One region of the Pantoea sp. X-Soil-ISGK-421 genome, then DNA from elsewhere that is predicted to be linked to it. Evidence: riboswitches for the same ligand, from Rfam matches in the RefSeq annotation. Region 1 holds a riboswitch; each other region holds the start of a gene.

Region 1 (7,873 bases):
CGTTACGGGATGCCAGATTCACCACTTTGTTCACCACGTCCGCATTCACGCGCTGTACGAAATCTTCCAGATTCAGGTCGATGTCGTCGATGCGCGAAGAGAGTTTGGCCGCGTAGTAGTAACGCAGGCTGTCGGCATCCAAATGCTGCAACCAGGTGCTGGCTTTAATAAAGGTGCCGCGCGATTTGGACATCTTCGCGCCGTTCACCGTCACATAACCGTGCACGAACAGGTTAGTGGGTTTGCGGAAGTTGCTGCCTTCCAGCATCGCTGGCCAGAACAGGCTGTGGAAATAGACGATGTCTTTACCGATGAAGTGATACAGCTCGGTCGTGGAATCTTTTTTCCAGAACTCGTCAAAATCGATGTTGCCGCGCTTGTCGCACAGGTTTTTGAATGAACCCATGTAACCGATTGGCGCATCCAGCCAGACGTAGAAGTATTTGCCCGGTGCACCAGGAATTTCGAAGCCGAAGTAAGGCGCATCGCGTGAGATATCCCACTGCTGCAAGCCAGACTCGAACCACTCTTGCATCTTATTCGCCACCTGCTCTTGCAGCGCACCTGAGCGCGTCCACGCCTGCAGCATCGCGCTGAAGGACGGCAGATCAAAGAAGAAGTGCTCGGAATCGCGCAGCACCGGCGTCGCGCCAGAAACTACGGATTTCGGGTCAATCAGCTCGGTTGGGCTATAGGTCGCGCTGCACACTTCGCAGTTGTCGCCATACTGATCCGGTGACTTGCATTTCGGGCAGGTGCCTTTGACAAAACGGTCCGGCAGGAACATGCCTTTCTCAGGATCGTACAGCTGCGAAATGGTGCGGTTCTTAATGAAACCGTTCTCTTTCAGACGACCATAAATCAGCTCGGACAGCTGACGGTTTTCATCGCTGTGGGTCGAGTGATAGTTGTCATAGCCGATGTTGAAGCCAGCGAAATCGGTTTCGTGCTCCTGCTTCATCTCGGCGATCATCTGCTCCGGCGCAATCCCCAACTGCTGCGCTTTCAGCATGATTGGCGTACCGTGGGCGTCGTCCGCACAGATGAAGTGAACCTGGTTGCCACGCATTCGCTGGTAACGGACCCAAATGTCAGCCTGAATATGTTCAAGCATGTGACCGAGATGGATTGAACCGTTTGCGTACGGCAGTGCGCACGTTACCAGAATTTTTTTAGCGACTTGAGTCATGATTGCGTAGCGTTCCGTGAGTAAAAAATCGGGGATTGATGTTAACCGAAGCACCCTCTGACGTAAACACAGCAGGACATCCGCGTCACTTTTAGCGCCTATCTGATATTATTGAACAGACACCGCCGCATTCTGGCGTGATGAAAAAACAAGGAGTAGGGATGACTTCACAATCCCAGCAACATCATTCACCTGAAGCGCTGCGTGCATTGGTTATCGGCGTGCTGAGTGACTTTGAACATCCGACGCTGCAACACAACCTCACTACGCTGAAAGCCTTGCGCCACGTGGCGCTGCTGGATGACAAGCTACATATCGAGCTGATCATGCCGTTCGCGTGGGCCAGTGCCTTTGAAGAGTTGAAAGCGCAAACCAGCGCCGAATTGCTGCGTCTAACCGAAGCCAGCGCCATTGACTGGCGCTTGCGCCATGACATTGCCACGCTGAAGCGGGTGAAAAATCATCCGGGTGCCACCGGCGTGAAAAACATCATCGCGGTGAGTTCCGGCAAAGGCGGCGTGGGTAAATCCAGTACCGCCGTGAATATGGCGCTGGCGCTGATTGCCGAAGGGGCGCGCGTGGGGATTCTTGATGCGGATATTTACGGCCCGTCGATTCCCAACATGCTCGGCACCGAAAATCAGCGTCCGACCTCGCCCGATGGCACGCATATGGCACCGATCATGGCGCACGGGCTGGCAACCAATTCGATTGGTTATCTGGTCACCGATGACAACGCCATGGTGTGGCGCGGCCCGATGGCCAGCAAAGCCCTGATGCAACTGCTCAACGAAACCCTATGGCCGGATCTCGATTATCTGATCCTCGATATGCCGCCAGGCACCGGCGATATTCAGCTGACGCTGGCGCAGAATGTGCCGGTGACCGGCGCATTGGTGGTGACGACGCCGCAGGACATTGCGCTGATCGATGCACGTAAAGGGATGGTGATGTTCGAGAAAGTCAGCGTGCCGGTATTGGGCGTGGTGGAGAACATGAGCATGCACATCTGTAGCCAGTGCGGCCACCACGAGCCGATTTTCGGCACCGGCGGCGCGCAGAAGCTGGTGGAAGATTATAACACCCGCTTGTTGGCGCAGCTGCCGCTGCACATGACGCTGCGTGAAGATCTGGATGATGGCGAACCGACCGTGGTGCGCCGTCCTGACAGTGATTTTACCGCGCTCTATCGTCAGTTGGCTGGACGCGTCGCGGCGCAGCTCTATTGGCAGGGTGAAATCATTCCGGGCGACATCGCGTTCCGCGCGGTTTAACGCCGCCCATTTCCGCTGGTGCCAGACGCCAGCGGAAAATGCATCAGCACATATTTTCCCTGCTCGCCTTCTCCGACCGCTTCACGGCGCCAGCCGTGTTTGAGATAAAAATCCAAAGCTGCCTGATTCTGTTGCAGGCATTTCAGCGCGCCCGTTGAGCTAAATCGCGACTGCACTTTTTCTAACAGCGCGCTGCCCACGCCTTGCCCTTGCGCAGCCGGATCAACATACAAGCTATGCAGGAAGTTGTCGTTATCCAGTACCGCCGCAAAACCCACGCGATGCCCATCCTGTTCGGCCACCAGCACGGTTTCGCCCAAAATCACCGCATCGAAATCTTCTAACTGCCAATCATCGCCATCCAGCCACGTCCAGTTATGGCGACGGGCGGCAAGATACAGCGTGCGCAGAAAAGGGCGATCGGTTTCGTCAAAAGAACGTATTTGCAACTGAGAGCTCCATTTAGTGAGGTAGGCAGATGCTGTAGCGGCGCAATTTATTGCGCGCAGTTGATGTTTGGTTCGGACTAAAAGATGCGCGATAAATCGCGCCGCTACAAATCCGTGCAACAACGCTACTTAAAGTAGCAGTTTCATCCTGAAAAGATAAAGCCTGTCAGAACCGGGGCCTTTTTGTGTAGAATGCCCCCGCGAGCCGCATGAAATCTGGTGTCGGCGCTTTGATAGCTTTTAGTTATCTGATTGATAACGTCTGCATATTAGAAGTTGGCCCGAAAATTCTGTAACTTGCATCACATCTTTTAACGGAGGTCACCATGTCCATCATTAATACCAAGATCAAACCATTTAAAAACGCAGCGTTCAAAAACGGCGAATTCATCGAAGTCACCGAGAAAGACGTTGAAGGTAAATGGAGTGTTTTCTTCTTCTACCCGGCTGACTTCACCTTCGTATGCCCAACCGAACTGGGTGACGTTGCAGACCATCACGAAGAATTCCAGAAACTGGGTGTAGATATCTACTCTGTTTCTACCGACACGCACTTTACCCACAAAGCCTGGCACGGTTCTTCTGACACCATCGCAAAAATCAAATACGCGATGATCGGTGACCCAACTGGCGCGCTGACCCGTAACTTCGAAATCATGCGCGAAGACGAAGGTCTGGCAGACCGCGGTACCTTCATCGTTGACCCGGAAGGCATCATCCAGGCGATTGAAATCACCGCAGAAGGCATTGGCCGTGACGCATCTGACCTGATCCGTAAAGTGAAAGCAGCTCAGTACGTTGCTTCTCACCCAGGTGAAGTTTGCCCGGCAAAATGGAAAGAAGGCGAAGCAACACTGGCTCCATCACTGGACCTGGTTGGCAAAATCTAAGCCAACATCACGCCATTCGATCTTTCTCTATCGGGTGCTACGGCACCCGATTTTCATGACAGGAACTCACTATGCTCGACACCAATTTAAAAACCCAACTCAAGGCTTACCTTGAGAAACTAACGAAACCGGTTGAGTTGATTGCCACATTGGATGATGGCGCTAAATCCACAGAGATCCGTACTCTGCTGGCTGATATCGCGAGCTTGTCAGAAAAAGTCAGCTTCCGTGAAGAGAACGATCGTCCGGTTCGTAAACCCTCTTTCCTGATCACCAACCCAGGCCGTAACAGTGGGCCGCGCTTTGCCGGTTCGCCAATGGGTCACGAATTTACTTCACTGGTTTTAGCCTTGCTGCAAACCGGTGGACATCCTTCGAAAGAAGCGCAAAGCCTGCTGGATCAGGTTGTGGCGCTGGAAGGCGACTTCCACTTCGAAACGTATTATTCACTGTCGTGCCACAACTGTCCTGACGTGGTACAGGCGCTGAACCTGATGGCGGTGCTGAACCCGCGTATCAGCCATACTGCGATTGACGGCGGTATGTTCCAGAACGAAATCACCGAGCGCAACGTGATGGGCGTGCCGGCCGTGTTCCTGAACGGTAAAGAGTTCGGGCAGGGTCGTCTGAGCCTGGCGGAAATCGTCGGTAAAGTGGACACCAATGCCGATAAGCGCGCGGCGGAAGAGCTGAATAAGCGTGATGCCTACGAAGTGCTGATCGTCGGCAGCGGCCCAGCGGGCGCAGCAGCGGCCATCTACTCGGCACGTAAAGGTATTCGTACTGGCCTGATGGGCGAGCGTTTCGGTGGCCAGGTGTTGGATACCGTAGATATCGAAAACTATATCTCTGTGCCGAAAACTGAAGGCGCTAAGCTCGCCGGTTCTCTGCGTGCCCACGTTGATGATTACGACGTGGATGTGATTGATACCCAGAGCGCCATCAAGCTGATTCCAGCGGTGAAAGAGGGCGGTCTGCACGCGATTGAAACGGCATCTGGCGCGGTATTGAAATCTCGCAGCATCATCATTGCCACCGGCGCACGCTGGCGCAATATGGGCGTGCCGGGTGAAGAGCAGTATCGCACCAAGGGCGTGACTTACTGCCCACACTGCGACGGTCCGCTGTTTAAAGGCAAACGCACCGCGGTCATTGGCGGCGGTAACTCTGGCGTGGAAGCGGCTATCGATTTGGCAGGCATTGTTGAGCACGTTACGCTGCTGGAATTTGCCAGCGAAATGCGCGCCGACAAAGTGCTACAAGACAAACTGCGCAGCCTGAAAAACGTCGATGTGATTCTGAATGCACAGACCACCGAAGTGAAAGGCGACGGCAGCAAAGTCACCAGCCTGACGTACATCGACCGTAATAACCAGACCAGCCACGAAATCGCGCTGAGCGGTATCTTCGTGCAGATTGGTTTGTTGCCAAATACCACCTGGCTGGAAGGTGCGGTTGAGCGCACCAAAATGGGCGAAATCATCATTGATGCCAAGTGTGAAACCAGCCTGAAAGGCGTGTTCGCGGCCGGCGACTGCACCACGGTGCCGTACAAGCAGATCATCATCGCCAGCGGTGAAGGCGCGAAAGCCTCACTCAGCGCCTTTGATTATTTGATTCGTACCAAACCGGCTGAATAAGTTTTTGCGATAGCCACGCAACAGCCCTGCAATCTGTGTTGCAGGGCTTTTTTTATATATGGATGTTGCTAACCCAACCAGCGTTTTGCTTCGGCATCACTGATATCGCGGTAATACACCTTGTTCAGATATTCGCCGCATCGTTTACAACGCGCTTCAATGTGAGTGGAAAAATAAGTTCTGCCGGTGGGAGAAATCGCGCCCTTGCGGGATATTTGGATGTTGTGCCATTTATGCGCATGTGGAATAAAGCTGAAGAATTTTAATTTCATTATCGCTACCGGAATCGAGTGGGCGGGGTTTCTCTTCAAATCCGGAGGGCTATTAGGCCGTTTTTTGCGCAAAATGAGCTTGATATTTATCAAGTTGAAATGAGTCTTGTCTCAAATGATTGGTTTTTAATTGGCACTCAACAGCGCCACTTTCATCACATCGGCTGATTTACAAGCTTCAACGCTGCCATTATCCTGTCTGCGGCATGAAGCAACACCTGCATGCTATGACTCGGGGTGCCCCTGTAAACAGGGCTGAGATACACCCGCTGACCTGATCTGGATAATGCCAGCGTAGGGAAGTCAGATGCCTGACCGCATTCGCCTTCTTGATCGCCGGTTGGGAGCCTTATGAAAAAGCCTGACCTTCTTTCCCCTGCGCAACTCGCGCACTCACTGCAACTGCTGCGTCAGCAAGCGCCACTGGTGCACTGCATGACGAATGACGTGGTGCAAACCTTTACTGCCAATGTGCTGCTGGCGCTGCAAGCCTCGCCTGCGATGGTGATCGATCCTGAAGAGGCGGCACAATTTGCGGGTTTTGCCGATGCGTTATTGATTAACGTCGGCACGCTAACGCGCAATCGTCGTGATGCCATGTTAGCGGCGGTGCAAGCCGCGCAAAGCGCAGGCACGCCGTGGACGCTGGATCCGGTGGCGGTCGGCGCATTAACGCTGCGCACCGCCTTCTGCCAACAGTTGCTGAGCCTGCAACCGGCGGCGATTCGCGGTAATGCTTCAGAAATTCTCGCCCTGGCGAACCAGGCAAGCGGCGGACGCGGTGTGGACAGCCTGCATCATGCGGATGCTGCGCTAAGTGCGGCCCAGCAACTGGCAGGTGATTACCAAACCGTTGTAGCGGTTACCGGTGAAGTCGATTACGTCACTGACGGTGTGCAAACGCTGGCCATTCCCGGTGGCAGTCCGCTGATGACGCGCGTGGTGGGCACAGGTTGCGCGCTGTCGGCGGTGGTTGCCGCCTTTAGCAGCTTACCGGGCGATCGCCTGCAACATGTCGCTGCGGCCTGCCGCGTGATGTCGCTGGCCGGTGAGCTGGCCGCGCGTAAAGTCGAAGGGCCGGGCAGTTTTGTCGCCGCGTTCCTTGATACGTTGTGGACGCTGGAGGTGAATGCATGAAACGCATCAACGCGTTAACCATTGCTGGCACCGATCCGAGCGGCGGCGCGGGTATTCAGGCCGACCTCAAAGCCTTTTCCGCGCTGGGCGCTTATGGCACCAGCGTTATCACTGCGCTGGTGGCACAAAACACCTGCGGCGTGCGGTCGGTCTATCGCATCGAACCTGATTTCGTTGGCGCACAACTCGATTCGGTGCTGGATGATGTGCGCATCGATGCCGCTAAGATTGGCATGCTGTCAGAAACCGCGATTGTCGAAGTAGTGGCAGAGCGGCTAAAACGGGCCCGTTTGCCGTTTGTGGTGCTGGATACGGTGATGATCGCCAAAAGCGGCGATGCGCTGCTGTCGCCGGATGCGGTAGCCAGCGTGCGCGAATTGCTGCTGCCGCAGGTGTCGCTGATCACGCCAAATCTGCCGGAAGCCGCCGCGCTGTTGGGACGCGTGATGGCGCAGGATGAGAAAACCATGTTGCAGCAGGGCGATGCGCTGCTCGATCTTGGCTGTGAAGCGGTGCTGATGAAGGGCGGACATCTTAGCGATGCCGAAAGCCCGGATTGGCTGATTACCCGCGACGGACGTCAGCGCTTTACCGCGCCACGTGTTAACACGCGTCACACGCATGGTACGGGGTGTTCGCTGTCGGCGGCGCTGGCCGCATTGCGTCCGCGTCATGATGATTGGGTGACGACGGTGGCAGAAGCCAAAGCCTGGCTGCAGCAAGCGCTGCTGCACGCCGATTCGCTGGAAGTAGGAAAAGGCATTGGGCCGGTGCACCATTTCCATCAGTGGTGGTAGGGCGTAACGCCAGATTGCCGCTTTTTCATTGCGCATCCGTCTGAAAAATGGAGTCAGCAATTTGCCTGCCTGGTGCATTCCGGTCCAGGCTGTTGGGGGCGAATCGGCAACGGCCGGTTCCAATCCAGCCATTTATCAGGAGCGAACATGACGGACATCGAACAGTTATTGGGCAAAGAAGCGGACAGCCTTCTTCAACATCGCTGCATGACTCTTCCAGCGGAT
Region 2 (7,873 bases), on a different replicon from region 1:
CCCAGCTCCGTCGCCAGCGTACGGCTAAAGCCGGTCAACGCGGCTTTAGCCGTGATGTAATCGTGATACGGCACTGAGGGACGCGCCACCAGATCGCTGGTCAGATTAACGATGCTGCCACGCACTCGCGTACGCATTAAAGGCAGCGCCGCCTGGCAGACGTTATAAGCGGCTTTAACCGAGCCATCGAACTGCGACTGATATCCTGACCACGCGGTTTCCCAGAAACGCGGACGATTCTCGGTGTCGAAAACGTAAGGCGCAAAGGCATTGTTGATCACCGCATCGAGTCGGCCGGTCGTGTTGACGATTTGCTCCATCATTGCGTAGACCTGCGGCTCAGACGTGACATCTGCGGCAATCGCCAGCGCGTCCCCGCCCAGTGCGCGACACGCCTCAACCACGCTTTCAGCCGCCGTAGCATTACGCAGATAGTTCACCATCACAAACGCGCCTTCTGCGGCGAACGCTTTAGCCATTGCCGCACCAATACCTCGGCTGGCGCCTGTCACTAAAACTGTCTGGTTGGAGAATTTCATGTTTTGCTCCAGTAGAAATAAGATCTTATATCGTCACGCGCAATAAATTGCGCCGCTACGGTGCGGGGCCACGTTAGTCCGCATAGGGGGCGTAATGTTCGGCGGCCGTTTCTGCGCCCTGCTCAATTTCCGTGATGGTCACCAGATCGAGCAAACTAAAACGCCCGTCGTGATGCCAGCCCGCTTCCGGCGAGGTCATATTGCCAAACCCGGCGATGCGGGTGACGCCCACTTGCCCGAGCAGAGCGGAGATGCGGAACAACGCCTGCGGCGCGGCCGCTACGCCGGCGGTTTGCAGAAAATGCCGCTGCGGCGCCAGCAAATCGATCACCTCATTCAGCGCATCAACTGACACCACTTTTAACGTGCGCCCAAGGGCGCCAGGCAATAACGCTTCCGCGTGATCAACGCTCACCACCGCCCAACTCTCTGTCGCATCGCCATACAGCGTGCGATCGCCACGCAGTGCGCGAATCTCCTCGCCATTACGCCACGCGGCAATACTGTTCGTCTCTTCGCTAGCCAGCGGACGGCGGGGATGTTTATGCGCCAGTGCGGCAAGTTCATGGGCGATATAGCTGGCGAACTCATTTGGCGACACCTTACCGCCGCGTTCAACAAACAGCATCTGCGGCGAGTAGCAACCCGCCTGGTCGTAACACATCACGTCGTGAGCCACGCGACGCGCCAGTTCAGCGCCCTGCCGTGAATTCAGCGCTGAATTCGCCACTAGCCCAAAGCTGATTTTGTGGCCGTGTGGCAGAAAGCGGGTGGTGACAGGCAAACGCTGTTGGATCGCCGCCAGCGTTGAGTTTCCGCCATAAGCCACCACCGCATCGGGCTGGCGCAGCCACGTTGGCTCGGTTTGCGCATCGCCACCTTTCCACCACACTACTGCGATGCACTCGCCCAGTTTTGGGTCGATTTCCGCCAGCAATTGCGCGAACCAGCTCGCCATCAGTGGCTCATTGCCCGGCAGTTTGCCAATGGTGCCCGCTTTGACCAGCAGACCGCAGATCAAACTCCACAGCGGCAAACCGGGCACATTACCCGCCCAGATGTGCATCAATAGCTGCGGGCCAAATGCCCGCGCGAAACCGCCTTTAGGGCGCGGTTGGAAATCGTCGAGCATTTGAGGATCGGCGAAATCTTCCGCCAGAAAGCGTTTCAGCTGCGGCTGGCGGAAAGTTTTCAGGTAGCCGGTGAGGCCAAGGCGCACCATTTCGGCATCGTAACCGGTGATAATCGGCAGCAGCTTTTCAGCCTTGATACGTAACGGATGCTGGCGATCAAGTAGTCGCACTACCGCTTGATCAACGACGGCAATGATCTGCGCGACGCTTAGCTGGCAGAGGTAGGCGCGGGCGTTGGCGCGGATGCGCGCAGAAAGAGCGTTTATCTGCTCATCATTGAGTTGCGGAACGCAAACCTCAAGATTTTCGCCGTGATGGCTGAAATTCAGCGTGTGCCACTGCACGTCATCAATGGAAAGGCCCGGCAGATGACCGGCAATTTCTTTCACAGCGGAGCCCGCGCGCCGGCGAGAAACGCATCCATGGTCAATGAACAGCCTTTGGCATCAGCACCGGTCGCGCGTCCCAGCAGATGAAATCCGCCAGGCACGATCGCACCGGCATCTTCCGTTAACAGGGCGGAAACCGAGTTGAAATGCGCCAGATCGTGATGCACCAGCACGCCAATCTCGCCCTCCGGCACATCATCACCGGTAAGCGGATTGACCACACGCGTGCGGATCCAGTGCGGTCCTGATTTCACCGGCGGGCAGTGTTCATTCCCCGAGTCGTAGAATTGCGTGCTGATTTCGGTCATACCGTACATGTTGATGCAGTGTTGGCGCGGAATGCCGAATGCGGCGGCGAGCGATGCGTAGAATTCTTCCGCGCCCATTTCGCGTGACTGGCCCTTAAACCCGCCGGTATCCAGAATGCGACTGCCTGCAGGCAGCGAGAAGCGCCGCTGCTGGCGCTGCATTTCATCGAGCAGATGCACGAAGCTGTAGCTTGCACCCAGCAGCGCATACGGCTCGCCGCGAGCTTCGGTCTGCTCCAGCGCGTTGAACAGAAGTTCGGTTTCGAGACCCTGCTCGCCCACCATCACTGCACTGTCTGGCGTACCACATTCCTGTAGCGCCACATCGAGATAGGTAGCCAGCGAGGAGTTCGGCATCACCACCGGGTCCGGGAACAAAATGCCCATGCGGATACGTGCTCTGCCTGCCATAAAGCGGCGGCGGAAGTTGAGCAGCATTGAATGTTTCCACACTTCCAGCGTTGGGTGGTAGCTGCGCCCTTTTACCGTGCCGGTAGTGCCGCTGGTCATAAAAATGGCTGCCATTTCGTCGACGGGTCGGCAGCTGAGGGTCAAATCTTTAAAGGCGGTAATCGGAATGGCGGGAATATTGCGCCAGCTTTTCACCGTCAGGGGCGTGCGGCCACGCTGGATGGCGAAGCGGCGATAAGGTGGGTTATGGGTGAACTGGTAGGCGAAGATTTCAAGGGCCAGCTGGTTGAAATCGTCGTCTGAGGCATCTTCGCGCTGCAGGAATGCCAGCAGAGCCTGGATGATTTGGGTTTCGTTCATGTGCATAGCCACCTTTGCGATTGCGCAGAGACTCCCAGGCATCGCCTGAAGAGCGCGAACTGTCCGCTACAAAGCACAAAGAGGGAATCAGGGCGTACTGTCGCCCTGCGGTTCCGCATCCCTACGCCGGTATTAGCCGGATCAGGTTCGGAGGGTCACTACGTTGCCAGCGCAGACACGCCAGCCGGTAGAATCTCAGCCCCTTAACAGAGCACCCCTTGGAACAAGCCGCAGTCTAGGGTGGCGCCCGATGATGTGTCAACCCTGTTAAAAGTGGTGGCGATTAACGCAGTCATTCCCACCTGCCCGGCATTAATCGCGCCGTGTCTTATACTTTTCCTATACGTTTTTATGGAGGTGAAGTATGGCTGGCGGTTGGTCGGAAGACGGTGCGGTTCACAAACAAATTGATGCCACGGTTGATGATGCGGTAGCCCGCGCCCGCGAAAATCTCGGTCACGGCGAAAGCGCTGAGTTTTGCGATGAGTGCGGTGAACCGATCCCGGAAGCGCGTCGCGCGGCGTTAGCGGGCGTGCGTTATTGCGTGAACTGTCAAAGCAAGATGGATAAAAAACAGGCGGCGAACAGCGGTTACAATCGTCGCGGAAGTAAGGATAGCCAGTTGCGTTAATACCCCGCTTTCTGGCTGTTTCGGAAAAATGTTCTAAGCTATTTAGGTAGTTAAAACTTATTCCACTGAAAGGAACTCATCACGATGAAAAAAACAGTATTAGCAACCGCATTTCTTGGCACCTTTATGGCAATGACATTGTCAGCGTGTTCTTCTAATCAGGCCATTAAGACTACCGACGGACGCACTATCGTGACGTCTGGCAAGCCGCAAATCGACAGCGACACGGGCCTTGTTTCCTATAAGGATGCGCAAACCGGTAAAACTGAGCAGATCAATCGCGACAAGATTACCAACATGAGCGAACTGGATAATTAATATCCTTATAACTGTCTGGAGAGACTAATGAAAAAATCAATTTTGCTTTCTATTACTGCAGTGATTGCCCTGTCCGCACTGACCGGATGTACGCGTACTTCTTACGCTATCCACACCAATGATGGTCGCACCATCGTAACTGATGGCAAACCACAGGATGCGGAAACCGGCCTGCTGGGTTATGTGGATGCCAATGGCGTGAAGCAGCAAATGAATAAGAGTGACGTGAAAGAGATTTCAGAAATTCCTAAGAAATAATCTGACTGAATCCGCACCGCTGAAAGAGATTGTCCTTCCAGCGGTGCGGATTTAACGCCCTGATATGCCTGATTTAGCCATCGTTGCGCTGCAGTCCATCGATATACCTTTTACTCTCCCTCAGCACCTCAACAATGCGTTCAAGTTCCACTGGCGCGCCACTGCGTACCGGCATGCTGTTAGCCAGCCGATGCATGCGCAGCGGAATTTCTAACGTACAAGGAATATCTCTCAGCCAGCACTTAACCTGCTACACGCCATCCTCGCGTCAAACGCTTTTCTATCTCCACCAGCACAAAGATTCCGGCGCTTACCGCCAACGAAATCAGCCAGTATTTAAACGGCAGCGGCGTGGTGCCAAACAGCGTGTTCATCAGCGGAACATAAATAATCATCGCCTGTAGCGCGATAAGCACCACGGTGACCAGCCAGATACCCCGGTTTTTCAGCAAACCTGCATCCAGCGAGAACCCGTTACTGTTGCGGCAGTTCAGCATGTAAACCCACTGCGCGGTCACCAGCATCTGCAGCAACACGGTGCGGATAAACTCCGGCGTGTAGCCGCGCGGCTGCAGCCAGGCTTCCAGCACAAAGGCGCTAATTGAAATCAGCAGACCCACGAAGATCACGCGCCAGATGGCGTAACCATCCATCACCGGGCTGCGCGCGTTACGCGGCGGTCGGCGCATGATGTTGCGTTCTGCCGGTTCGAATGCCAGACCAAACGACAGCGTTGCTGAGGTCGCCATGTTCATCCACAAAATCTGCACCGGCGTCAGCGGCAGCAAGTTGCCCATCAGAATCGCAATGATGATCAGCAATCCCTGCGCGAGGTTGGTGGGCATGATAAACAGAATGGTTTTCTTCAGATTATCGTAGACGCGTCGGCCCTCTTTCACCGCCGCAGCGATAGTGGCGAAGTTGTCATCGGCGAGGATCATATCTGCCGCCTCTTTGGTCACTTCAGTGCCTTTAATGCCCATCGCGATACCGACATTGGCCTGCTTCAGTGCGGGCGCATCATTGACGCCATCACCGGTCATGCCAACGATCTCACCGCTGCTCTCCAGCGCTTTCACCAGACGCAACTTATGCTCGGGACTGGTACGAGCAAAGATGTCGTACTCGCGCGCGGCCACACCCAATTCGGCATCATCCATGTGCTCCAGCTGATAACCGGTGATGGCGGAGTCGCTGTTACCAATGCCCAACATCTGACCAATCGCCATCGCGGTTTCCGGGTGATCGCCGGTGATCATCTTCACGCGAATTCCGGCCTGCTGGCAGTCGCGAATGGCGCTGATGGCTTCCGGACGCGGCGGATCCATCATGCAGGCCAGTCCCAGCATCTGCATGCCGTGACGTAAATCATCGTGATCAATAGAGTGCTGCGCTTCCGGCAGCCAGCGCCACGCGGCGGCGACGGTGCGCAAGCCTTCGCTGGCGTAAGTGGTGATCGCCGCTTCCCAATAGCGGCGATCAATGACTTCCGCCTCTGTCGCTCCCTGCTGCTGCTGACACAGCGCAAGCAACACATCAGGCGCGCCGGTCATCAGCAAGCAAGGCTTGCCATCAATCAGGCAGCTTACCGCCATGTATTTGTAGGCCGAATCAAACGGCAGCTTGCTCAGGATCTGCACGTTGTCACTCTGAATGCCCGCCTTGGCGGCCAGCACTTTTAGCGCACCTTCGGTTGGGCCACCGACAATGCCCCAGTTGCCGTTGGCATCCTGACGCAGCTGGCTCTCGTTACAGATATCTACCACCTGCAAAAAACCCTGCATCAGCGCATCGGACTGCTGGCCGGCTTCAAGGGTAAACTCACCTTTAGGTTCATAGCTGTTGCCGCTGATGCGCCACTGGCTATTCGCCAGCACCACTGCTTTTACCGTCATTTCGTTCATGGTTAGCGTGCCGGTTTTATCCGAGCAGATCACCGTCATGGCGCCGAGCGTTTCGACAGTCGGCAGCTTACGAATGATGGCGTGATTGCGCGCCATCGACTGCACGCCGAGCGACAGAATGATCGAGATAATCGCCGGTAAGCCTTCCGGCACGGCTGCCACCGCGAGGCTGATCACCGACAACAGCAGCTCCGTCACCGCGATGTCACGCAGCAGATAACCAAACACGAACAGCGCCGCCATCATCAACATAATGATGCCGAAAATGGCTTTACCGAGTTTGTCGATCTGCACCAGCAACGGGGTTTTCGCCTCTTCAATCGCGGAGATCATCGCATTGATGTGGCCCAACTCCGTGTCGCCGCCGGTGGCGATCACCACGCCCAGCGCGGTACCCGAGCTGACGGTCGTGCCGGAATAGGCCAGGTTCAGGCGATCGCCGAGCGCTTTCTCGCCCTCCAGTGCCACGGTATTCTTAGATACCACCGTCGATTCACCGGTCAAAATCGCCTCTTCGACGCGCAGGTTATGCACTTCAAACAGACGCAAATCCGCCGGGATCTTATCGCCTGGGCGCAGCATGACCACATCGCCCACCACCAGATCCTGAGTGGCGACGGTAATCTGCTGGCCATCGCGTAGCACCATGGCATCGCTCGACATCATGTTCTGAATACTTTTCAGCGACTTTTCTGCGTTACTTTCCTGAATGAAGCCGATTAGCGCGTTGATAACGGCCACGCCGAGAATGACAAAGGTATCGACCCAATGGCCCATCACCGCAGTGATCACCGCGGCCGCCAGCAGGATATAGATCAGCACATCTTTGAAATGCGCCAGAAAACGCATCAACAGTGATTTTTCCGCTTTCTGCGGCAGCACGTTTGGCCCGTTGGCGGTTAATCGTTGCTGAGCGTCGGTTGTGCTCAATCCCGCGGGTGAGCTGTTTATTGCTTTAAATACGGCGGCGTTATCCTGCTGATAATAGGGCCGCGCGGTTGCCTCCGAACGTTTTGGCTGAATAGGAATAACGGTCATAATTAACCCCGTGAGATTGAAATGAAAATATAAAAGCGTGCGAAAATAAAAAACACATTTTAATTATATTTTCCCGAAGCATACTGACCGTGGTCATGTTTTTACCGATTTGAAAGTGTGATGCTAATAAAGAAAGCACTAATTACTCAGTGTTATTATTTTCACCCGATTAGAAAGCTCACGTAACGAATATATCTTCACCGTTTGTGCCAGACTCTATTAACCTGATGGGGAATTATTTTGAATAAAATACATAAACTGACATTTCCGATGATTATCTTCTTTATTTTCATTGCGGTATCATCAACTACCGCGATTGGTTTTCTGACCTACAATATCGTTTCACGCATGGCGGGATAATTAGTTTCGCTATACACAGCGAAATTAAACGAAAGTTAAACACCTTTAATCCACCCCTGTTAATGACCCTTATATTGCGGAGGGTCATTATTCACTGCTTCATCTAATGGCATATTCCCGCCCTTTCTTTCTTATTGAGGCAGGGGCATGAATAATTGGCCAGTGCTGGGCGCACTTCTAATTTGTTTGGTTTTGATTGGCTGTGACAATAAAAGCGGTGGTGA
Region 3 (7,873 bases), 2.4 Mb from region 1:
CGTGGTATTAGCGGCAGGTGGTTATCCGGGCGATTACACCACTGGCGATCAGATTCACGGTCTGCCGCTGGAAGAAGTGCCGGACGGGAAAGTCTTCCACGCCGGTACTACCATGAAAGACGATTTGGTGGTAACCAACGGTGGCCGCGTGTTGTGCGTAACTGCGCTGGGTGACGACGTTGCCGCGGCGCAGAAAAACGCTTATGCGCTGGCGCAACATATCTCATGGGATGGCAGCTTCTGCCGTCGCGATATCGGCTACCGCGCGATTAACCGCAAATAAGTATGCAAAGGGGCACAGCACGTGCCCCTTCTCTTATTCACACGTCAGAAATCGCTCTCTTTTGGCTGCCAGCTGCATTCGTCATCTGGCGTAGCACGTAGCAGCTGCACGCCTTCCGGCGCTTCCAGCCACGACACCATCAATGGCGCAGACTGCATCTTTTGCTGGCGAGCTAGCGCATAAATCGTGTCGCGATCAAAGGCCGCATTCACCACCTTGTCGTCGCACGCTCGTACCTGATTGCCGCCCAACCAGTGCCCCTGCCGCAGCAGTACACGACCTTCCAGCAACGCATTACTTTGATCCAACATGCGCTGCGCATCGAAACGGTATAACTCAACACTATCAGCGCTAACCGCCTCACGTCGTCCCGCCAACTGGCGCTGCATGAAATTAAGATTGCCCTGGTGATCGAAGCGTAAGGTGACATCGTCTGGCTGTGCGCCAGCAATGCGCCGTTCAACGCTAATCAGCTTCTGCTGCTGCCAGTTGTAATCGGTTGTCTCCATCGCATCGCCATTGAACGGTGTGAAAACAGTGCGCAGATGCACAGCTTGATGATCGTTATTTTTGCGCCAAATGCGCACGGTGCCGCGGTCGGCCAGATAGCCGCTCGCCGTAAAGGCAGGAAGATCAGAAGTGGAGCTACAGCCCGTGAGCAGCGCACCGAACAACAGGGCGCAAATGCGCTGTGAAAATGGATTCAGCATGGCAGGTCCCGGCAACAAAAAGGGGCGCTAACGCCCCCTCTTTTCAAGCTAAACCGCAATGCGGAAACTTACTTAACAGCGTCTTTCAGAGCTTTGCCTGAAACGAATGCTGGCACGTTAGCCGCAGCAATTTTGATCTCTTTGCCAGTCTGCGGGTTGCGACCGGTACGCTCAGCGCGGTGGTTCACTTTAAAAGTACCAAAACCAACCAGTTGTACAGCATCACCTTCTTTCAGAGACTCAGTGATCGCAGCCAGGGTAGATTCCAGCGCAGTCTTAGCCTGGGTTTTAGACAGGTCAGCTTTCTCTGCGATCACATCAATCAGTTGAGTCTTGTTCATAAGTTATCCTTAAAGTGTATTTATCGCTTGCTAAGCAACGAGTGCGAGGGAAAAGCCCTTCTCAGGCCTTGTTCAGCCAGCACGCACCGATAGCCACAATTTTCAGCCCCCCAAATGTAGACCAGACAGGGGGCCGATGTGAAGCCTCCAGGCGCGGTAATTCGGGCCTGAAGTCACGTTTTATTGCCTTATTGCTGAAAAAGTATACCGATGTTACTGATTCCCGCTTCGCGCAGGTCTGCACGCAGGCCTTTAATCAATTCCAGGTCGCGCTCCTCGCACTCGGACAGCAGGCGGAAAATCTCCCACTGCAGGTCCCATTCATCGATGACGGCCTGATTTTCACGCAGCTCTTCGTCGGTCATTTCGCGGCCAGCCTGGGTCATTTCCAGAATCGCTACGGTAGTGATCGAGGTGCGGCTAACTTCAACCGCGTGCTCCAGCGTTTCACCGCTGAGTTGAGCATGCAGTAATTCACTCAATGCCACGCAGGCATCGATCGCTGGATGCACACCGTAAACCTCGAAATCGTCACCGTCAGGAATAGCCGCTTCAAATTTCTCCAGCTGACCGTCGAAATTGATTTTGGCATCTTTGACCGTCAGGCTTTCCCAAATGAGATCGAGGATACGACGATAGAGTTGCGGATCGGCGAATTCGGTCTGCTGACAGAAAGCCCAATAGTTAGGGAACATACGCTCGCAGAGACAGGCCATAAAAGTCATATGCTGCCAGCTTTCAAGCTTCGCCAGACGCAAATGGACGGGATTCTGTAACATCAAACTTACTCTCAATAGGTTAGCTGGCGGCAGTGTACCGCAAAAGCCGGGCGCAAACAGCGTTAAGGCGTATTTTGCCAACGCAGAAAGGCCGGGCGTCCAGAGGCTACGGCATCCGCCCAGCGCGTCGGTTCCGGCAAACGGTAACCCGCCGTACAGGTTTCAACCCAATGCAATGCACTATCCAGGCTGACGCGATGGCCTGTTGAGATAAACAGCGGATTACAGCGTGCTTTACTGCGCCACACCCAGCCAATCTGTTCACCCTTGTCCACCAGCGGCTGGCGGCTGCCAGGCTCAGCGTCCAGTTCCGCAAAGCGCCCACACAAACGCTTCTTCGCCACTCCAATGGTCGGCACATCCACCAGCGAACCAAAATGCGCGGCCACGCCAAGCCGACGGGGATGGGAAATACCATGGCCATCAACAAACAGCAGATCGGGCAGTTGGGAGAGCTGCTGCCACGCTTCCAGCAGCGCCGGCATTTCACGGAAGGATAAGAAGCCTGGAATATACGGCATGGTGGTGGCCACGCGCGCAATGCGATGCTCTACCAGCGTTAAAGAAGGGTATTCGAGGATAACCAGGGCAGCACGAGTGATCTCCCCGCCCTGCTCAAAACCGACATCGGCACCACCAATAAAGCGCGGCGGCAGCACGTCGAAATCATCCTGCCGCACCACATCAGCAGCGCGTTGTAACTGTTCCTGGCGGAGTGCGGCTAAATCCACGATCAGGCCTGATGATAAGGACGTGACAGGCGGTGCACCGCTTCCACAAACGTACCAGCATGTTCCGGTGGTACGTCGGGATGGATGCCGTGACCAAGGTTAAATACGTGACCTTCGCCGGCGCCAAAACCTTCAAGAATACCCGCCACTTCCTGCTCAATGCGCGCTGGCGGAGCATACAGCATGGAGGGATCCATGTTGCCCTGCAGCGCCACTTTGTCTCCTACACGACGACGCGCATCCGCTATATCGGTAGTCCAGTCCAGTCCCAGCGCATCACAGCCAGTCGCGGCGATCGCTTCCAGCCATTGGCCGCCACCTTTGGTGAACAGCGTAATCGGTACACGACGGCCTTCGTTCTCGTGCAGCACGCTATCAACGATTTTGTGCATATAATACAGCGAGAATTCGCGATAGTCGCGTCCGGTCAGCACGCCGCCCCAGGTATCGAACACCATGATTGACTGCGCACCGGCTTTGATCTGCGCATTCAGATAGAGAATCACGCTGTCCGCCAGCTTATCCAGCAGCTTGTGCAGGGTTTGCGGCTCGGCATACATCATCTTTTTAATTTTGGTGAAGGCTTTGCTACTGCCGCCTTCAACCATGTAGGTCGCCAGCGTCCACGGACTGCCGGAGAAGCCGATCAGCGGCACTTCGCCTTTCAGGTTGTGACGAATGGTACGCACCGCGTTCATCACATAACCCAGTTCTTGCTCGGGGTCCGGCACTGGCAGCTTGTCGACATCCGCACGGCAGGTGATCGGATTGGAGAAGCGCGGGCCTTCGCCGGTCTCAAAGTAGAGCCCAAGGCCCATCGCATCTGGAATAGTAAGAATGTCGCTGAAGAGGATCGCCGCATCCAGCGCATAGCGACGCAGCGGTTGCAGCGTGACTTCACACGCTAGCTCAGCATTCTTACACAGCGACATAAAATCACCGGCCTCAGCGCGCGTGGCTTTGTACTCCGGCAAATAACGCCCGGCTTGTCGCATCATCCATACCGGCGTGACATCTACCGGCTGACGTAACAGGGCGCGCAGATAACGATCGTTCTTCAGTTCACTCATAATGGGCTCTCTCATGCTAAGGCCGGCAGTGTAGCATTTTCACGTCGCGCTGGCGCGACACAGGGCAACGGTATCTTCAATCAGACGACGTGCAACGGTGCCGGGCGGCGGCAGCAGCGGCAAATCGTCATAACGATACCAACCGGCATCCAGCAGCTCTTTGCCATCGTGTTGCAGATCGCCGCCGTCATATTCAGCCATGTATGCCACCATTAATGACTGCGGAAACGGCCAGGGCTGCGAGGTTACGTAACGCACATTTTTGACCCGGACGTTGCTCTCCTCCATGACTTCCCGCGCCACCGCTTGTTCTAATGTTTCGCCCACTTCGACGAAACCCGCCAGCACGGTATAGATGTTGTTACGATGACGCGCATGATTAGCGAGTAGGATCTCATCGCCACGGCGGATGGCGACGATGATGCACGGTGCAATTTGCGGGTAATAGCGTTCGCGACAGTGATTGCACAAACAGGCAAATTCGCGCTTACTGATGTGCATCTCATGGCCACAATAGCCGCACCAGCGATGCGATCGGTAAAACTCCGCCAACTGCACGCCACGCCCGGCAATTTGGAACAGGCCCACATCCTCATCAATCAGTTGGCGCACTGAGCCCATGCTGTCCGGACGCGATTCGCGTACCAGCCAGACATTCTCGCCCTGCCATTCGCCAATTAACATACCGCTGCTACCACTGAGTCCAAACTCAATGGATAAGCCATACGGCAACTCGCCTTGCGGCAACCAAAGTTTTTGCTCATGGCTGACAATCCACCATCCAGCGTCTAAGCTTGAGATCTCACGTTGCATCTTAATCGTTGTCCTTAGCGTCAAACCGCACGCTGAAACCCTAATATTAAGTGTGTAATAAACAACTATAACCTACCTGGAGCCCCATATGCTTAACCAGTTAGATGACCTGACACAGCGTGTAGGCGGCGGAAATGAATTGGTTGATTCATGGTTGCGTGCCCGCAGACAGTTGCTCGTCACGTACTATGAGCTTGTTGGCATGAAGCCGCAAAAAGATGCGTTAACCACGCTGGATGAACAGGCGCTTGATGCCTTCTGCCACAATCTGGTGGACTACCTTTCAACCGGTCATTTCAGCGTGTATGAACACATCATCAGCGAGATGCAGGGAGATAACCCACTGATGGTTGCTGCGCAGATCTATCCGGCACTCGAGGCGAATACAGACCACATGATGCAGCTCTATGACAGCCACCTGCAGCAAGCTATCAACGACGATAATTGCGTAGATTTTCAAACGGCGCTCTCTGAAGTCGGTGAAGTGCTGGAGTCGCGCTTCACGCTTGAAGATAAACTGGTGCAACTCGCATGGGATAATCAGCTCGCAAGACTGCCGGTTGCCAACGACAGCATCATTGCCCGCCCGGCCTGAATGCCTTCAGTTGTAAAAAACTTGTTATTCCAGAAAAGCCCTCTTATGCTGAAAGGGCTTTTTTAATGTCTTCTTTAACGACAATAAAGAGTCAAATTTTGCGATATAAGCGTAGCGTGCGCAGCGAGTTCACGCTCGGACAGCGCGCAGGGACCGGAGCGTACACGTAGTACGTGACGGTCACGAGCACTGCCCAGGCGTGAAATAGCAAGCAAAGTAGCTTATATCGTAAAACATCAACTTGTCGGAGTGCCCAATGGGGCTGAGACCGTTAATTCGGGATCCGCGGAACCTGATCAGGTTAGTACCTGCGAAGGGAACAAGAGTAGACATCATCAGCACGATGTACGTTGGCGCCCAGCATCGTTTCTGTTACTCCTTCCGAACTCTGGACAAGCAACTTCCAACTTTCACAGGAAAATTGCTATGTCTGCTGTTAAAACCTCTCGTCGTGAACAACGTGCCCAGGCACAAGAATTTATCGATTCCCTGCAGGGAACCGCTTTCCCTAACTCGAAACGCATCTGGATCACCGGCAGCCGCGCGGATATTCGTGTACCGATGCGCGAGATACAGCTGAGCCCGACGCACATCGGCGGCAGCAAAGATAATCCACAGTACGAACAGAATGAAGCGGTACCGGTCTATGACACTGCCGGTGCTTACGGCGATCCTGAAGCGGCGATCAATGTACATCAGGGACTCGCCAGGCTGCGCGCCGACTGGATCGAAGAACGCGGCGACAGCGAAACCATCCACCAGCTGAGTTCACGCTACACCCAACAACGTCTGGCCGATGAAGGGCTCGATCACCTGCGCTTTGAGCATCTGCCACAACCGCGCCGTGCCAAAGCGGGTCGCTGCGTTACTCAACTGCACTATGCACGTCAGGGCATCATCACGCCGGAGATGGAGTTTATTGCGCTGCGTGAAAACATGGGCCGCGAGCGTATTCGTGGTGAAGTGCTGCTACAGCAGCATGCCGGTTACAGCTTTGGCGCCAATCTGCCGGACAATATCACCGCGGAATTTGTCCGTCAGGAAGTGGCCAGCGGCCGTGCCATCATCCCGAGCAACATTAACCATCCGGAAACCGAACCGATGATCATCGGTCGTAACTTTCTGGTAAAAGTGAATGCCAACATCGGTAACTCGGCGGTAAGTTCGTCAATTGAAGAAGAAGTGGAGAAGCTGGTGTGGTCAACGCGCTGGGGTGCAGATACCGTGATGGATCTCTCCACCGGCCGCTATATCCATGAAACGCGTGAATGGATTTTGCGTAACAGCCCGGTGCCGATCGGTACGGTACCGATTTATCAGGCGCTGGAAAAAGTAAATGGAATTGCGGAAGACCTCACCTGGGAGATTTTCCGCGACACGCTGCTGGAACAGGCGGAACAAGGTGTCGACTACTTCACCATCCACGCTGGCGTGCTGCTGCGCTACGTGCCGATGACGGCCAAACGTCTGACCGGTATTGTGTCGCGCGGCGGCTCGATTATGGCGAAATGGTGTTTGTCACATCACACCGAAAGCTTCCTCTATCTGCACTTCCGCGAGATTTGTGAAATTTGCGCCGCCTACGATGTGGCCCTGTCGCTTGGCGATGGCCTGCGTCCCGGTTCGATTCAGGATGCCAACGATGAGGCGCAATTTGCCGAACTGCATACGCTGGGTGAACTGACCAAAATCGCCTGGGAATATGATGTGCAGGTGATGATTGAAGGTCCTGGACACGTGCCGATGCAGATGATCCGTCGCAATATGACTGAACAACTCGAGCACTGCCACGCAGCACCGTTTTACACACTTGGCCCGCTCACCACGGATATCGCCCCCGGTTATGACCATTTCACTTCCGGTATCGGTGCCGCCATGATTGGCTGGTTTGGCTGTGCGATGTTGTGCTACGTGACGCCGAAAGAGCACCTCGGTTTACCGAATAAAGAAGATGTGAAGCAAGGCCTAATTACCTACAAGATAGCCGCACACGCGGCAGATCTGGCGAAAGGTCATCCGGGTGCGCAGATCCGCGACAATGCGATGTCGAAAGCGCGTTTTGAATTCCGCTGGGAAGATCAGTTCAATCTGGCGCTCGATCCGCACACCGCACGCGCCTATCACGATGAAACTCTGCCGCAGGAATCGGGAAAAGTGGCACACTTCTGCTCGATGTGCGGCCCGAAATTCTGCTCGATGAAAATTACTCAGGAAGTGCGTGAGTTTGCCGCCCGCCAACAGGCTGAAGCTCAGCCGATTGAAATGGGTATGGCGCAAATGTCGGATGCCTTCCGCCATCGTGGCGGCGAGCTCTATCACGCTGCCGATACCCTTAAAGAGGACAATGTATGACCGACGCCTTTCCTGCCACAGCGCCAAAATTGGGGCTGTATCCCGTTGTTGATAGCGTGGATTGGATCGCGCGCTTGCTGGAAGCCGGTGTGCGCACCATTCAGCTGCGCATTAAAGATTGCGAGGATCATGAGGTAGAAGATGCCGTACGCGAGGCGATTGCGCTCGGCAAACAGTATCGCGCCCGCTTGTTTATCAA
Region 4 (7,873 bases), on a different replicon from region 1:
GGATGGTTGTCTCCATCGCCACCGGTTTTGTCACTAACCATTATCAGCTGCTGGCGCTGCGTTTCGTGCTGGGGATTTCCGAAGGCGGCATGCTGCCAGTGGTGTTAACCATGGTCAGCAACTGGTTCCCGGAAAAAGAGCTGGGGCGCGCCAACGCCTTTGTCATGATGTTCGCGCCGTTAGGCGGCATGTTCACCGCACCGATTTCCGGTTACATCATCAATGTGCTGGACTGGCGCTGGCTGTTTATTATTGAAGGCCTGCTTTCTGCCGTGGTGCTGCTGGTGTGGTGGCTGGTGATCGCCGATCGTCCAGAAGAGGCGCGCTGGTTACCGGCCCGTGAAAAAGAATATTTGTTGCGCGAACTGGCGCGCGAAAAAGCACTGCACCTGCAAAAGGAACCGGTTAGCAAAGCGCCGTTGAAAGCGGTGTTCCGCAACTCGGGCCTGATGAAGTTAGTGGCGCTCAACTTCTTTTATCAAACCGGTGATTACGGTTACACACTGTGGCTGCCAAGTATCCTGAAAAATCTCACCGGCACCAATATGGCGGGCGTCGGTCTGCTGGCGGCGATCCCCTTTGTCGCCACCGTGCTCGGCATCTACGCCATTTCATGGTTAAGCGATCGCACCGGTAAGCGCCGATTGTGGGTGATGGTGTCGCTGTTCTGCTTTGCCGCGGCATTGCTGGCTTCGGTGGTACTGCATGACAATGTGGTGGCGGCCTATATTGCGCTGGTGGTGTGCGGCTTCTTCCTCAAAGCGGCAACCAGCCCGTTCTGGTCGATTCCCGGACGAATTGCTGCGCCTGAAGTCGCGGGTAGCGCGCGTGGTGTCATCAATGGTTTGGGTAATCTGGGCGGATTCTGCGGACCGTATTTAGTCGGGATCATGACGCTGCTGTACAGCCAAAACGTGGCGATTTGCTGGCTGGCGGGGTCGCTGGTGATTGCCGGTATCTTTACGCTGTTACTGCCTAAAGCGTGCGATATCAATCCGTCTGAAACGCGCCGACAATTGAAGCGTAATCATTTGATGAGTGTGAAACATTGAGTGAGGCGAGGCTGGCACTATTCTGAATATTAACCAAAGAAAGTCATCATAAATAAAAAGGGAGCGCCTGATGAGGTGCTCCCTTTTTAATGATTCAGTCAATCGACAAATGGTGAATAGCCAGCACTGCGCGCGCCGCTTCTTTGCCTTTCTTAATGAAATGCTCGGTATAGAAGTTTTCGATAACATCAACCGGCTGGAAATTATGTGGCGTTAATGAAACGGAAAACACCGGCACGTTGGTGGTCAGCTGCACATTCATCAGGCCATCAACCACCGCAGCGGCAACAAAATCATGGCGATAGATACCGCCGTCCACCACCAGCGCGGCGCAGACAATCGCATCATACTTGCCGGTTTCGGCCAGACGCTTAGCCAGCAATGGCATTTCAAATGCGCCAGGCACTTCCAGCACTTTTAATTCCGCTTCAACGGATTGATCGGCTAATTCTTTTTCAAAACCTACCAGGGCGTTATGGACAATTTCTTTGTGCCAGCCGGCTTTAATAAATGCAATTTTAATATTGTTCATGGTTATTCCGACATCACCTGTATTTGTTCTTGCGCATAAAATAATGTGTTTGTATACCATATGTTACGCTGGTGATCCACCAAGTCCAGGTAGCGATAAATGCCTTCACGCTCGCCTGTGAGGATGTAAAAACCGCTGTCACAGCTGGCACATTCCGTAGCGGCGCGATTTATCGCGCAATAAATTACGCCGCTACGGAATGTGCGGTGACTGAATAGCGCACTTGACGGCGGCCAACGCCTGCAATACAAATAGACGCGTCGGGGGAGTCTCGCCAAAGAGACTGAGAGGCTAATTGCGCATTGCGCGGCTTAGCGACCCTTTGAACCTGACCCAGTTGATACTGGCGTAGGAAGACTGACAGTCTTTTTCATCGGGCTGTCTGGCGCTCAGGCAAGCTCGATGGTTGCGCCATTTCCCTTCTCCTGTATCTGCGGGTCTCAGCTAACACTGAGAGGCCGATGTGAATTCCCCCTTTTTGAACATCCTGGAACCGGCGCTGTGAGCCGCTGGAGCGTGCTCGGCTGCGGCGTGGCGGGCTTGTGCGTGGCAACCTTGCTGGCGGAACGCGGCGAAGACGTCGAGGTCATTGGCGATGAATCACGCCAACCGGCATCGTGGTTTGCTGGCGGCATGCTGGCGCCCTGGTGTGAAGCCGAAAGCGCGCCGCGCGACGTTATCACCCTTGGACAACATGCCGCCGCATGGTGGCAATCGCGCATCAGCAGCATTGAGCATCAGGGCACGTTAGTGGTTGCGCCACCGCGCGATAGCCAGGAACTCAACCGTTTCGCCTGCATGACCGAGCAGCATCACTGGATCGATCCTGCAGACATCGAACCGGCGCTGGAAGGACGCTTTGCGCGCGGACTGTTTTTCGCCCAGGAAGCGCACCTCGATCCGCGGCTGGCGCTGCAGGAGATGCGTGACACGCTGATCGCGCGCGGTGTGCCCTTCAACCGCACTGCACCGAGTGGACAGATTATCGATTGTCGCGGCATCCACGCCGCGCCTGAACTGCCGCGCCTGCGTGCGGTGCGCGGCGAGATGCTGATCCTGCACAGCGATGAAGTGCAGTTTTCCCGCCCGATTCGTCTGCTGCATCCGCGTTTTCCCTGCTATCTGGTGCCGCGTCGCGGCGGCCATTTCATGCTCGGCGCCACCATGATCGAAAGCGACGATGCCAGCGCCATCAGTGCGCGCGCCATGATGGAGCTGCTCAGCGCCGCATACGCGATCCATCCGGCCTTAGCCGAAGCGCGCGTGATTGAGAGCGGCAGCGGACTGCGTCCGGCCTATCCGGCAAATCTGCCGGAAATTCATTATCACAACCAAACCTTTTATCTCAACGGCCTGTATCGCCACGGTTTTCTGCTGGCACCGATGCTGGCTGAGCAGCTAATGCAGCGCCTTTTCGGGGAGCACTTAAATGAATATTCAGCTTAACGGCCGCGCCATCAGCACCCAGGCCAAGAGCCTGAGCGAATTGCTGATCGAGCAGCAAATTGATGTAGCCTGCGTTGCCACTGCCTTCAACGGGGCTTTTGTGCCAAAAAGCCAGTACGACACACAGCTGCTGGACGAAGGTTGTCAGCTCGAAGTGCTGTCACCGATGCAGGGAGGTTAAGCGATGTTCTACGATTTTGATCCACAATCTCGCTTCCTGCTCGGCACCGCCGGCTATCCTTCGCCCGCCATTTTGCAGCAGGCGGTTGCCGCCTCCGGCACCGACATCATTACCGTCAGTTTGCGGCGCGAAGGCGCGGCGGGGGCGGCTTTCCGCGAATTATTGACCGGCCTCAACATCCGCGTGTTACCGAATACCGCCGGTTGTCACACGGTGAAAGAAGCCGTCACCACCGCCCATATGGCGCGGGAACTGTTCAACACGGCGTGGATCAAACTGGAAGTCATTGGCCATGCCGACACGCTGCAGCCCGATCCTTTTGCGCTAGTAGAAGCAGCGCGCATCCTCACTGAAGACGGCTTTCAGGTGTTCCCGTATACCACCGAAGATCTGATCGTTGGCGAAAAGCTGCTGGCGGCCGGATGTGAATTGTTGATGCCGTGGGGCGCGCCGATCGGTTCCGGCCAGGGTTTGCGTAACATTGACGGCCTGCGCGCGATGCGTGCGTGGTTCAGCGATGTTCCGCTGATTATTGATGCGGGAATTGGCGCGCCGTCGCAGGCCGCGCAGGCGATGGAAATGGGTTTCGATGGCATCCTGCTCAATACCGCCGTCGCCAAAGCGGGCGACCCGATCGGCATGGCCAACGCCTTCCGCCTGGCGATTGAAGCCGGACAGGCCGCACGCCGCGCCGGATTGATGGAGAAGCGTGATATGGCGAGCGCGTCCACGCCGATCTTTGGCTTGGCCAACTTAAGTTGAGGCCGCTAAATATGCAACGTTATCAACGTCAGATGATGCTGCCGGAAATCGGTGAGGCAGGGCAACAGAGGCTGCTAAACGCGCGCGTGCTGGTGGCGGGCGCGGGTGGATTAAGCGCCACACTGTTGCCGCAGTTGGTGGGCGCGGGTGTCGGTCATATTCGTCTGTATGACGACGATGTCGTGGCGCTGCATAACCTGCATCGGCAAACACTCTTTACTCTGCAGGATATCGACCAGCCCAAAGTGCTGCGGGCGCAGCAGGCTTTGCAGCAGCGCAATCCTGAAGTGCAGGTCGAGGCGCTGCAGCAGTCGCTAAGCGCCAGCAATGTGCAGCAGGCACTGGTGGGATGCGATCTGGTGATCGACGCGGCAGATAATTTTGCCGTGACTTACCAACTTTCCGATGCTTGCCTGCTGGCAGGCATTCCGCTGATCAGCGCCTCGGTGCTGGGTCGGCAAGGTTACGTCGGCGGATTCTGTGGCGGATCGCCGAGCTATCGCGCGGTGTTCCCGCGCTTGCCATCATCGGCTGCGAACTGTAATACCGCAGGGGTGATGGGCCCGGCAGTCGCGACGCTCGGCGCGATGCAGGCGCAGATGGCGCTCAGCGTGCTGCTGCAGTTGCCGCCATCGCCGCTCGGTTGTCTGGTGAATTGCGACTTCGTGAACTGGCACTTCCGCCAGTTCCGCTTTGATGGCGCGGAAGAGCCGGAACATGCGGTGCCGTTTATCGATCTGCCACTGCTGGCCGCCGACGACTGCATTGTAGAACTGCGCAGCTGTGAAGAAGCACCGATCAGCGTGGCAGAGCGTGTTGAGCGCATTTTGCCGCAGGAGATCGCGGCGTGGCGGCCGCCCACGCAGCAGCGCATCGTGCTGGTGTGCGCCAGCGGCATTCGCGCCGCGCAGGCCGCGACCGCGCTGGCGCAGCGCGGATTTCACCAGCTTGCGATTCTGGCGGCCAATCGCCCATGAATCAGGACATTCTTTTCAACGATGTCAGCTTTAGCTGGGGCGATAAGCCGCTGTGCCAGCAGCTGAATCTGCAACTGCGCGGCGGCAAGACCACCGTCATGCTGGGACGCAGCGGCATCGGTAAAAGTACGCTACTGCGGCTGGTCGCCGGTTTACTCAAGCCGCAGCAGGGCGCGGTGCAGGGCTTAACCGGCAATGTGGCGTGGATGGGCCAGCAGGATCTGCTTTATCCGTGGCTAACGGTGCTGGACAACGTGATGCTGTCGGCAAGGCTGAGCGGCGAAAAGCCGGATTGCGCGCGTGCGCTGGCGTTGCTGGAGCAGGTGAAACTCAGCGACGTGGCGCATGCGCCGCCGCATCAACTCTCCGGCGGCATGCGGCAACGCGTAGCGCTGGCACGCACGCTCTATGCGCAGCGCGAAGTGGTGCTGATGGATGAACCCTTCGCCACGCTGGATGTGATGACCAAACTCAGTTTGCAAACCCTGACCGCCAATTTACTGCGCGGCAAAACCGTGCTGCTGGTCACCCACGATCCGCTGGAAGCGTGCCGCATGGCCAATGATATTTTGCTGCTGCAAGGCCAGCCGCTGAACATCGAAAGCTGGCCGGTTCACACCGGTGATGTGCCGCGTCCGTTTGACCATCCCGCGGTGCTGCAGGCGCAGGCTCAACTCTTCACACGATTGAATACACATGAAAACACTGTTTAGCGCGATCTACCTGATCGTGGTGCTGCTAGGTGGTTGGTTGCTGGCACGTCACAGCGGCGTACCCACTTTCCTGCTGCCCGCGCCACAGGCGGTGCTCGAAGCGCTGTGGCTGCATCGCCAACTGCTGTGGCATCACACGCTCTATACGCTGGCGGAAATTGTGCTGGCGCTGCTGCTGGGGGTCGGCGCAGGCGTCACGCTGGCGGTGCTGATGGCGGCCAGCCCGCTGTTGCGCCGCGTGCTGTTTCCGCTGGTCACCGCCAGCCAGGCGATTCCGGTGTTTGCCCTGGCACCACTGCTGGTGCTGTGGCTCGGCTTTGGTATCGCATCAAAAGTGGTGGTAGCCGCATTAATTCTCTTTTTCCCGCTGTGCTTATCGCTGTTCGATGGACTGTGCCGCACGCCGGGCGGCTGGCTGGAGCTGGCGCAAACCACCACGCACTCGCGCTTTCGTATCTTCTGGCGCGTGCGCTGGCCCGCCGCGTTACCGCAATTTTTCTCCGGCCTGCAGATGGCGGTGGTGCTGGCACCCATTGGGGTGGTGATTGGCGAATGGGTCGGCGCCAGCGAAGGGCTCGGCTACCTGATGATGCAATCCAACGCGCGGCTGGAAACCGCCACCAGCTTCGCGGCGCTGCTGCTGTTACTGATTCTGGCGCTGCTGCTTTCGGGCAGCGTGGCGCTGATTCGCAATAAAATCCTCTGGCAAACCACATAAGGACACACCTTGAACACCCTACGAATCGCATTGACCGCGTTGCTGCTGCTGGCGACCGCTAACGTCCAGGCTGCGGAGAAAGTTCGCCTGCTGCTCGACTGGTTTATTAACCCGAACCACGCGGCGATTTTCGCTGCTCAATACAGCGGCGCGTTTAAGAAAGAGGGGCTGGATGTGGAGATGATCGCGCCCGCCGATTCAGCTTCCGTTCCGCTGCTACTGGCGGCGGGCAAAGTCGACCTCGCCATAAGCTACCAGCCGCAGCTCTATACGCTGGTGGAAAAAGAGGTGCCGGTGATTCGTGTCGGGACGTTGATCAATCAGCCGCTGAATACGCTGACCACCGTGTCGAGCGATATCCACACCCTCAAGGATTTCGCCGGCAAAACCATCGGCTATGCGGTGCCGGGCACCGAAGATGTGGCGATCCGCAATATGCTGAAATCGCAGGGCGTCGATGCTGACTCGGTGAAGTTCATCAACCTGAATATGGATGGCACCTCTGCGTTGCTGACGCACAAGATTGATGGCGCGATGACGATATTCCGCAACTATGAGCTGCTGGATCTGAAAGACAAAGGTGCTACGCCAACGGTATTCAAGCCGGAAGATTACGGCGTGCCCGCCTATGACGAGCTGATCATTCTGGCGAACCAAAAAACCGCCGCACAGGATAAGCGTATTCCCGCGTTTTTACGTGGACTGGATGCCGGTGTGGTGTGGCTGCGTGCGCATCCGCAGGAAGTGTGGCAGGCGTTTATCAAGCACTATCCCGAGCTGAACACGCCGCTCAATTACCAGGCGTGGCAGGCGACGCTGCCGTACTTCGCCGCGCACAGCGCGGAGTTTGATAAGGCGCGCTACCAGGCGTTTGGCGAATATATGAAAGCCAATGGCGTGATTAAAACTGTGGCGCCGCTGGGGCGTTATTCCCTTCAGTAATCTCCTCCCGGTGCGCATTCATGCGCACCCTACACATTCGTAGGGTCGTCATTCATGGCGACCTGCTAATATCCCTTGCACCCACACTTATTTTTGATAATGATATTTATTCTCAACTATCAAGTCATGGATAACCTGATGCGTTTCCCCGCGTTTACTCTGCTGCTTACCCTATTTTTCATCTGCACTACGACACAAGCCAACGCTAGCTGGCCGCGCACCCTCGCCACACCGAAAGGCCCTTTCACGCTGCAACAGCCGCCGCAGCGCATTGTCTCCACCAGCGTCACCTTGAGTGGCACCTTGCTGGCGATTAACGCGCCGCTGGTCGCTTCCGGCGCCACCAGTCGCAGCAGCAGCGTGTCGGATGCGCAGGGCTTTTTCACCCAATGGAGCGCGGTGGCCAAAGCGCGTCAGGTGAAATCGCTCTATATATCGCAGCCGAACGCTGAAGCGATTGCCGCTGAAGCGCCAGATTTGATCGTGATGGCCGCCACCGGCGGGGATTCGGCGCTGCGTCTTTACGATCAACTGCAAACCATCGCACCGG

The links. A riboswitch is a leader RNA that binds a small molecule or an ion and turns the genes downstream of it on or off. The one in region 1 is predicted to bind thiamine pyrophosphate.
Region 2: it holds a riboswitch for thiamine pyrophosphate, as region 1 does, so the genes downstream of both, AC6I8K_RS19420 (LuxE/PaaK family acyltransferase) here and thiM (hydroxyethylthiazole kinase) in region 1, are expected to answer to the same signal.
Region 3: it holds a riboswitch for thiamine pyrophosphate, as region 1 does, so the genes downstream of both, thiC (phosphomethylpyrimidine synthase ThiC) here and thiM (hydroxyethylthiazole kinase) in region 1, are expected to answer to the same signal.
Region 4: it holds a riboswitch for thiamine pyrophosphate, as region 1 does, so the genes downstream of both, AC6I8K_RS21755 (FAD-dependent oxidoreductase) here and thiM (hydroxyethylthiazole kinase) in region 1, are expected to answer to the same signal.

Annotation. Positions count from the first base shown of each region.
Region 1 is NZ_AP035979.1:2,670,374-2,678,246, reverse strand. Features, by position in the region: gene metG (methionine--tRNA ligase) at 1-1,189, opposite strand, end outside; gene apbC (iron-sulfur cluster carrier protein ApbC) at 1,351-2,463, shown strand; gene AC6I8K_RS12465 (GNAT family N-acetyltransferase) at 2,460-2,912, opposite strand; gene ahpC (alkyl hydroperoxide reductase subunit C) at 3,239-3,802, shown strand; gene ahpF (alkyl hydroperoxide reductase subunit F) at 3,874-5,442, shown strand; gene AC6I8K_RS12450 (hypothetical protein) at 5,511-5,714, opposite strand; TPP riboswitch at 5,938-6,032, shown strand; gene thiM (hydroxyethylthiazole kinase) at 6,066-6,851, shown strand; gene thiD (bifunctional hydroxymethylpyrimidine kinase/phosphomethylpyrimidine kinase) at 6,848-7,648, shown strand; gene fbaB (class I fructose-bisphosphate aldolase) at 7,796-7,873, shown strand, end outside.
Region 2 is NZ_AP035980.1:134,856-142,728, reverse strand. Features, by position in the region: gene AC6I8K_RS19430 (SDR family oxidoreductase) at 1-539, opposite strand, end outside; gene AC6I8K_RS19425 (acyl-CoA reductase) at 613-2,061, opposite strand; gene AC6I8K_RS19420 (LuxE/PaaK family acyltransferase) at 2,058-3,140, opposite strand; TPP riboswitch at 3,242-3,369, opposite strand; gene AC6I8K_RS19415 (DksA/TraR family C4-type zinc finger protein) at 3,505-3,771, shown strand; gene AC6I8K_RS19410 (YgdI/YgdR family lipoprotein) at 3,856-4,089, shown strand; gene AC6I8K_RS19405 (YgdI/YgdR family lipoprotein) at 4,117-4,347, shown strand; gene AC6I8K_RS19400 (cation-transporting P-type ATPase) at 4,590-7,289, opposite strand; gene AC6I8K_RS19395 (efflux RND transporter periplasmic adaptor subunit) at 7,797-7,873, shown strand, end outside.
Region 3 is NZ_AP035979.1:285,642-293,514, reverse strand. Features, by position in the region: gene purD (phosphoribosylamine--glycine ligase) at 1-283, shown strand, start outside; gene AC6I8K_RS01335 (DUF1481 domain-containing protein) at 328-993, opposite strand; gene hupA (nucleoid-associated protein HU-alpha) at 1,062-1,334, opposite strand; gene AC6I8K_RS01325 (YjaG family protein) at 1,523-2,113, opposite strand; gene nfi (deoxyribonuclease V) at 2,176-2,844, opposite strand; gene hemE (uroporphyrinogen decarboxylase) at 2,847-3,914, opposite strand; gene nudC (NAD(+) diphosphatase) at 3,954-4,727, opposite strand; gene AC6I8K_RS01305 (Rsd/AlgQ family anti-sigma factor) at 4,816-5,322, shown strand; TPP riboswitch at 5,558-5,658, shown strand; gene thiC (phosphomethylpyrimidine synthase ThiC) at 5,749-7,674, shown strand; gene thiE (thiamine phosphate synthase) at 7,671-7,873, shown strand, end outside.
Region 4 is NZ_AP035980.1:662,326-670,198, reverse strand. Features, by position in the region: gene AC6I8K_RS21765 (MFS transporter) at 1-1,052, shown strand, start outside; gene AC6I8K_RS21760 (6,7-dimethyl-8-ribityllumazine synthase) at 1,147-1,584, opposite strand; TPP riboswitch at 1,837-1,956, shown strand; gene AC6I8K_RS21755 (FAD-dependent oxidoreductase) at 2,086-3,030, shown strand; gene thiS (sulfur carrier protein ThiS) at 3,014-3,211, shown strand; gene AC6I8K_RS21745 (thiazole synthase) at 3,215-3,973, shown strand; gene AC6I8K_RS21740 (HesA/MoeB/ThiF family protein) at 3,985-4,950, shown strand; gene AC6I8K_RS21735 (ABC transporter ATP-binding protein) at 4,947-5,663, shown strand; gene AC6I8K_RS21730 (ABC transporter permease) at 5,647-6,381, shown strand; gene AC6I8K_RS21725 (ABC transporter substrate-binding protein) at 6,391-7,323, shown strand; gene fepB (Fe2+-enterobactin ABC transporter substrate-binding protein) at 7,462-7,873, shown strand, end outside.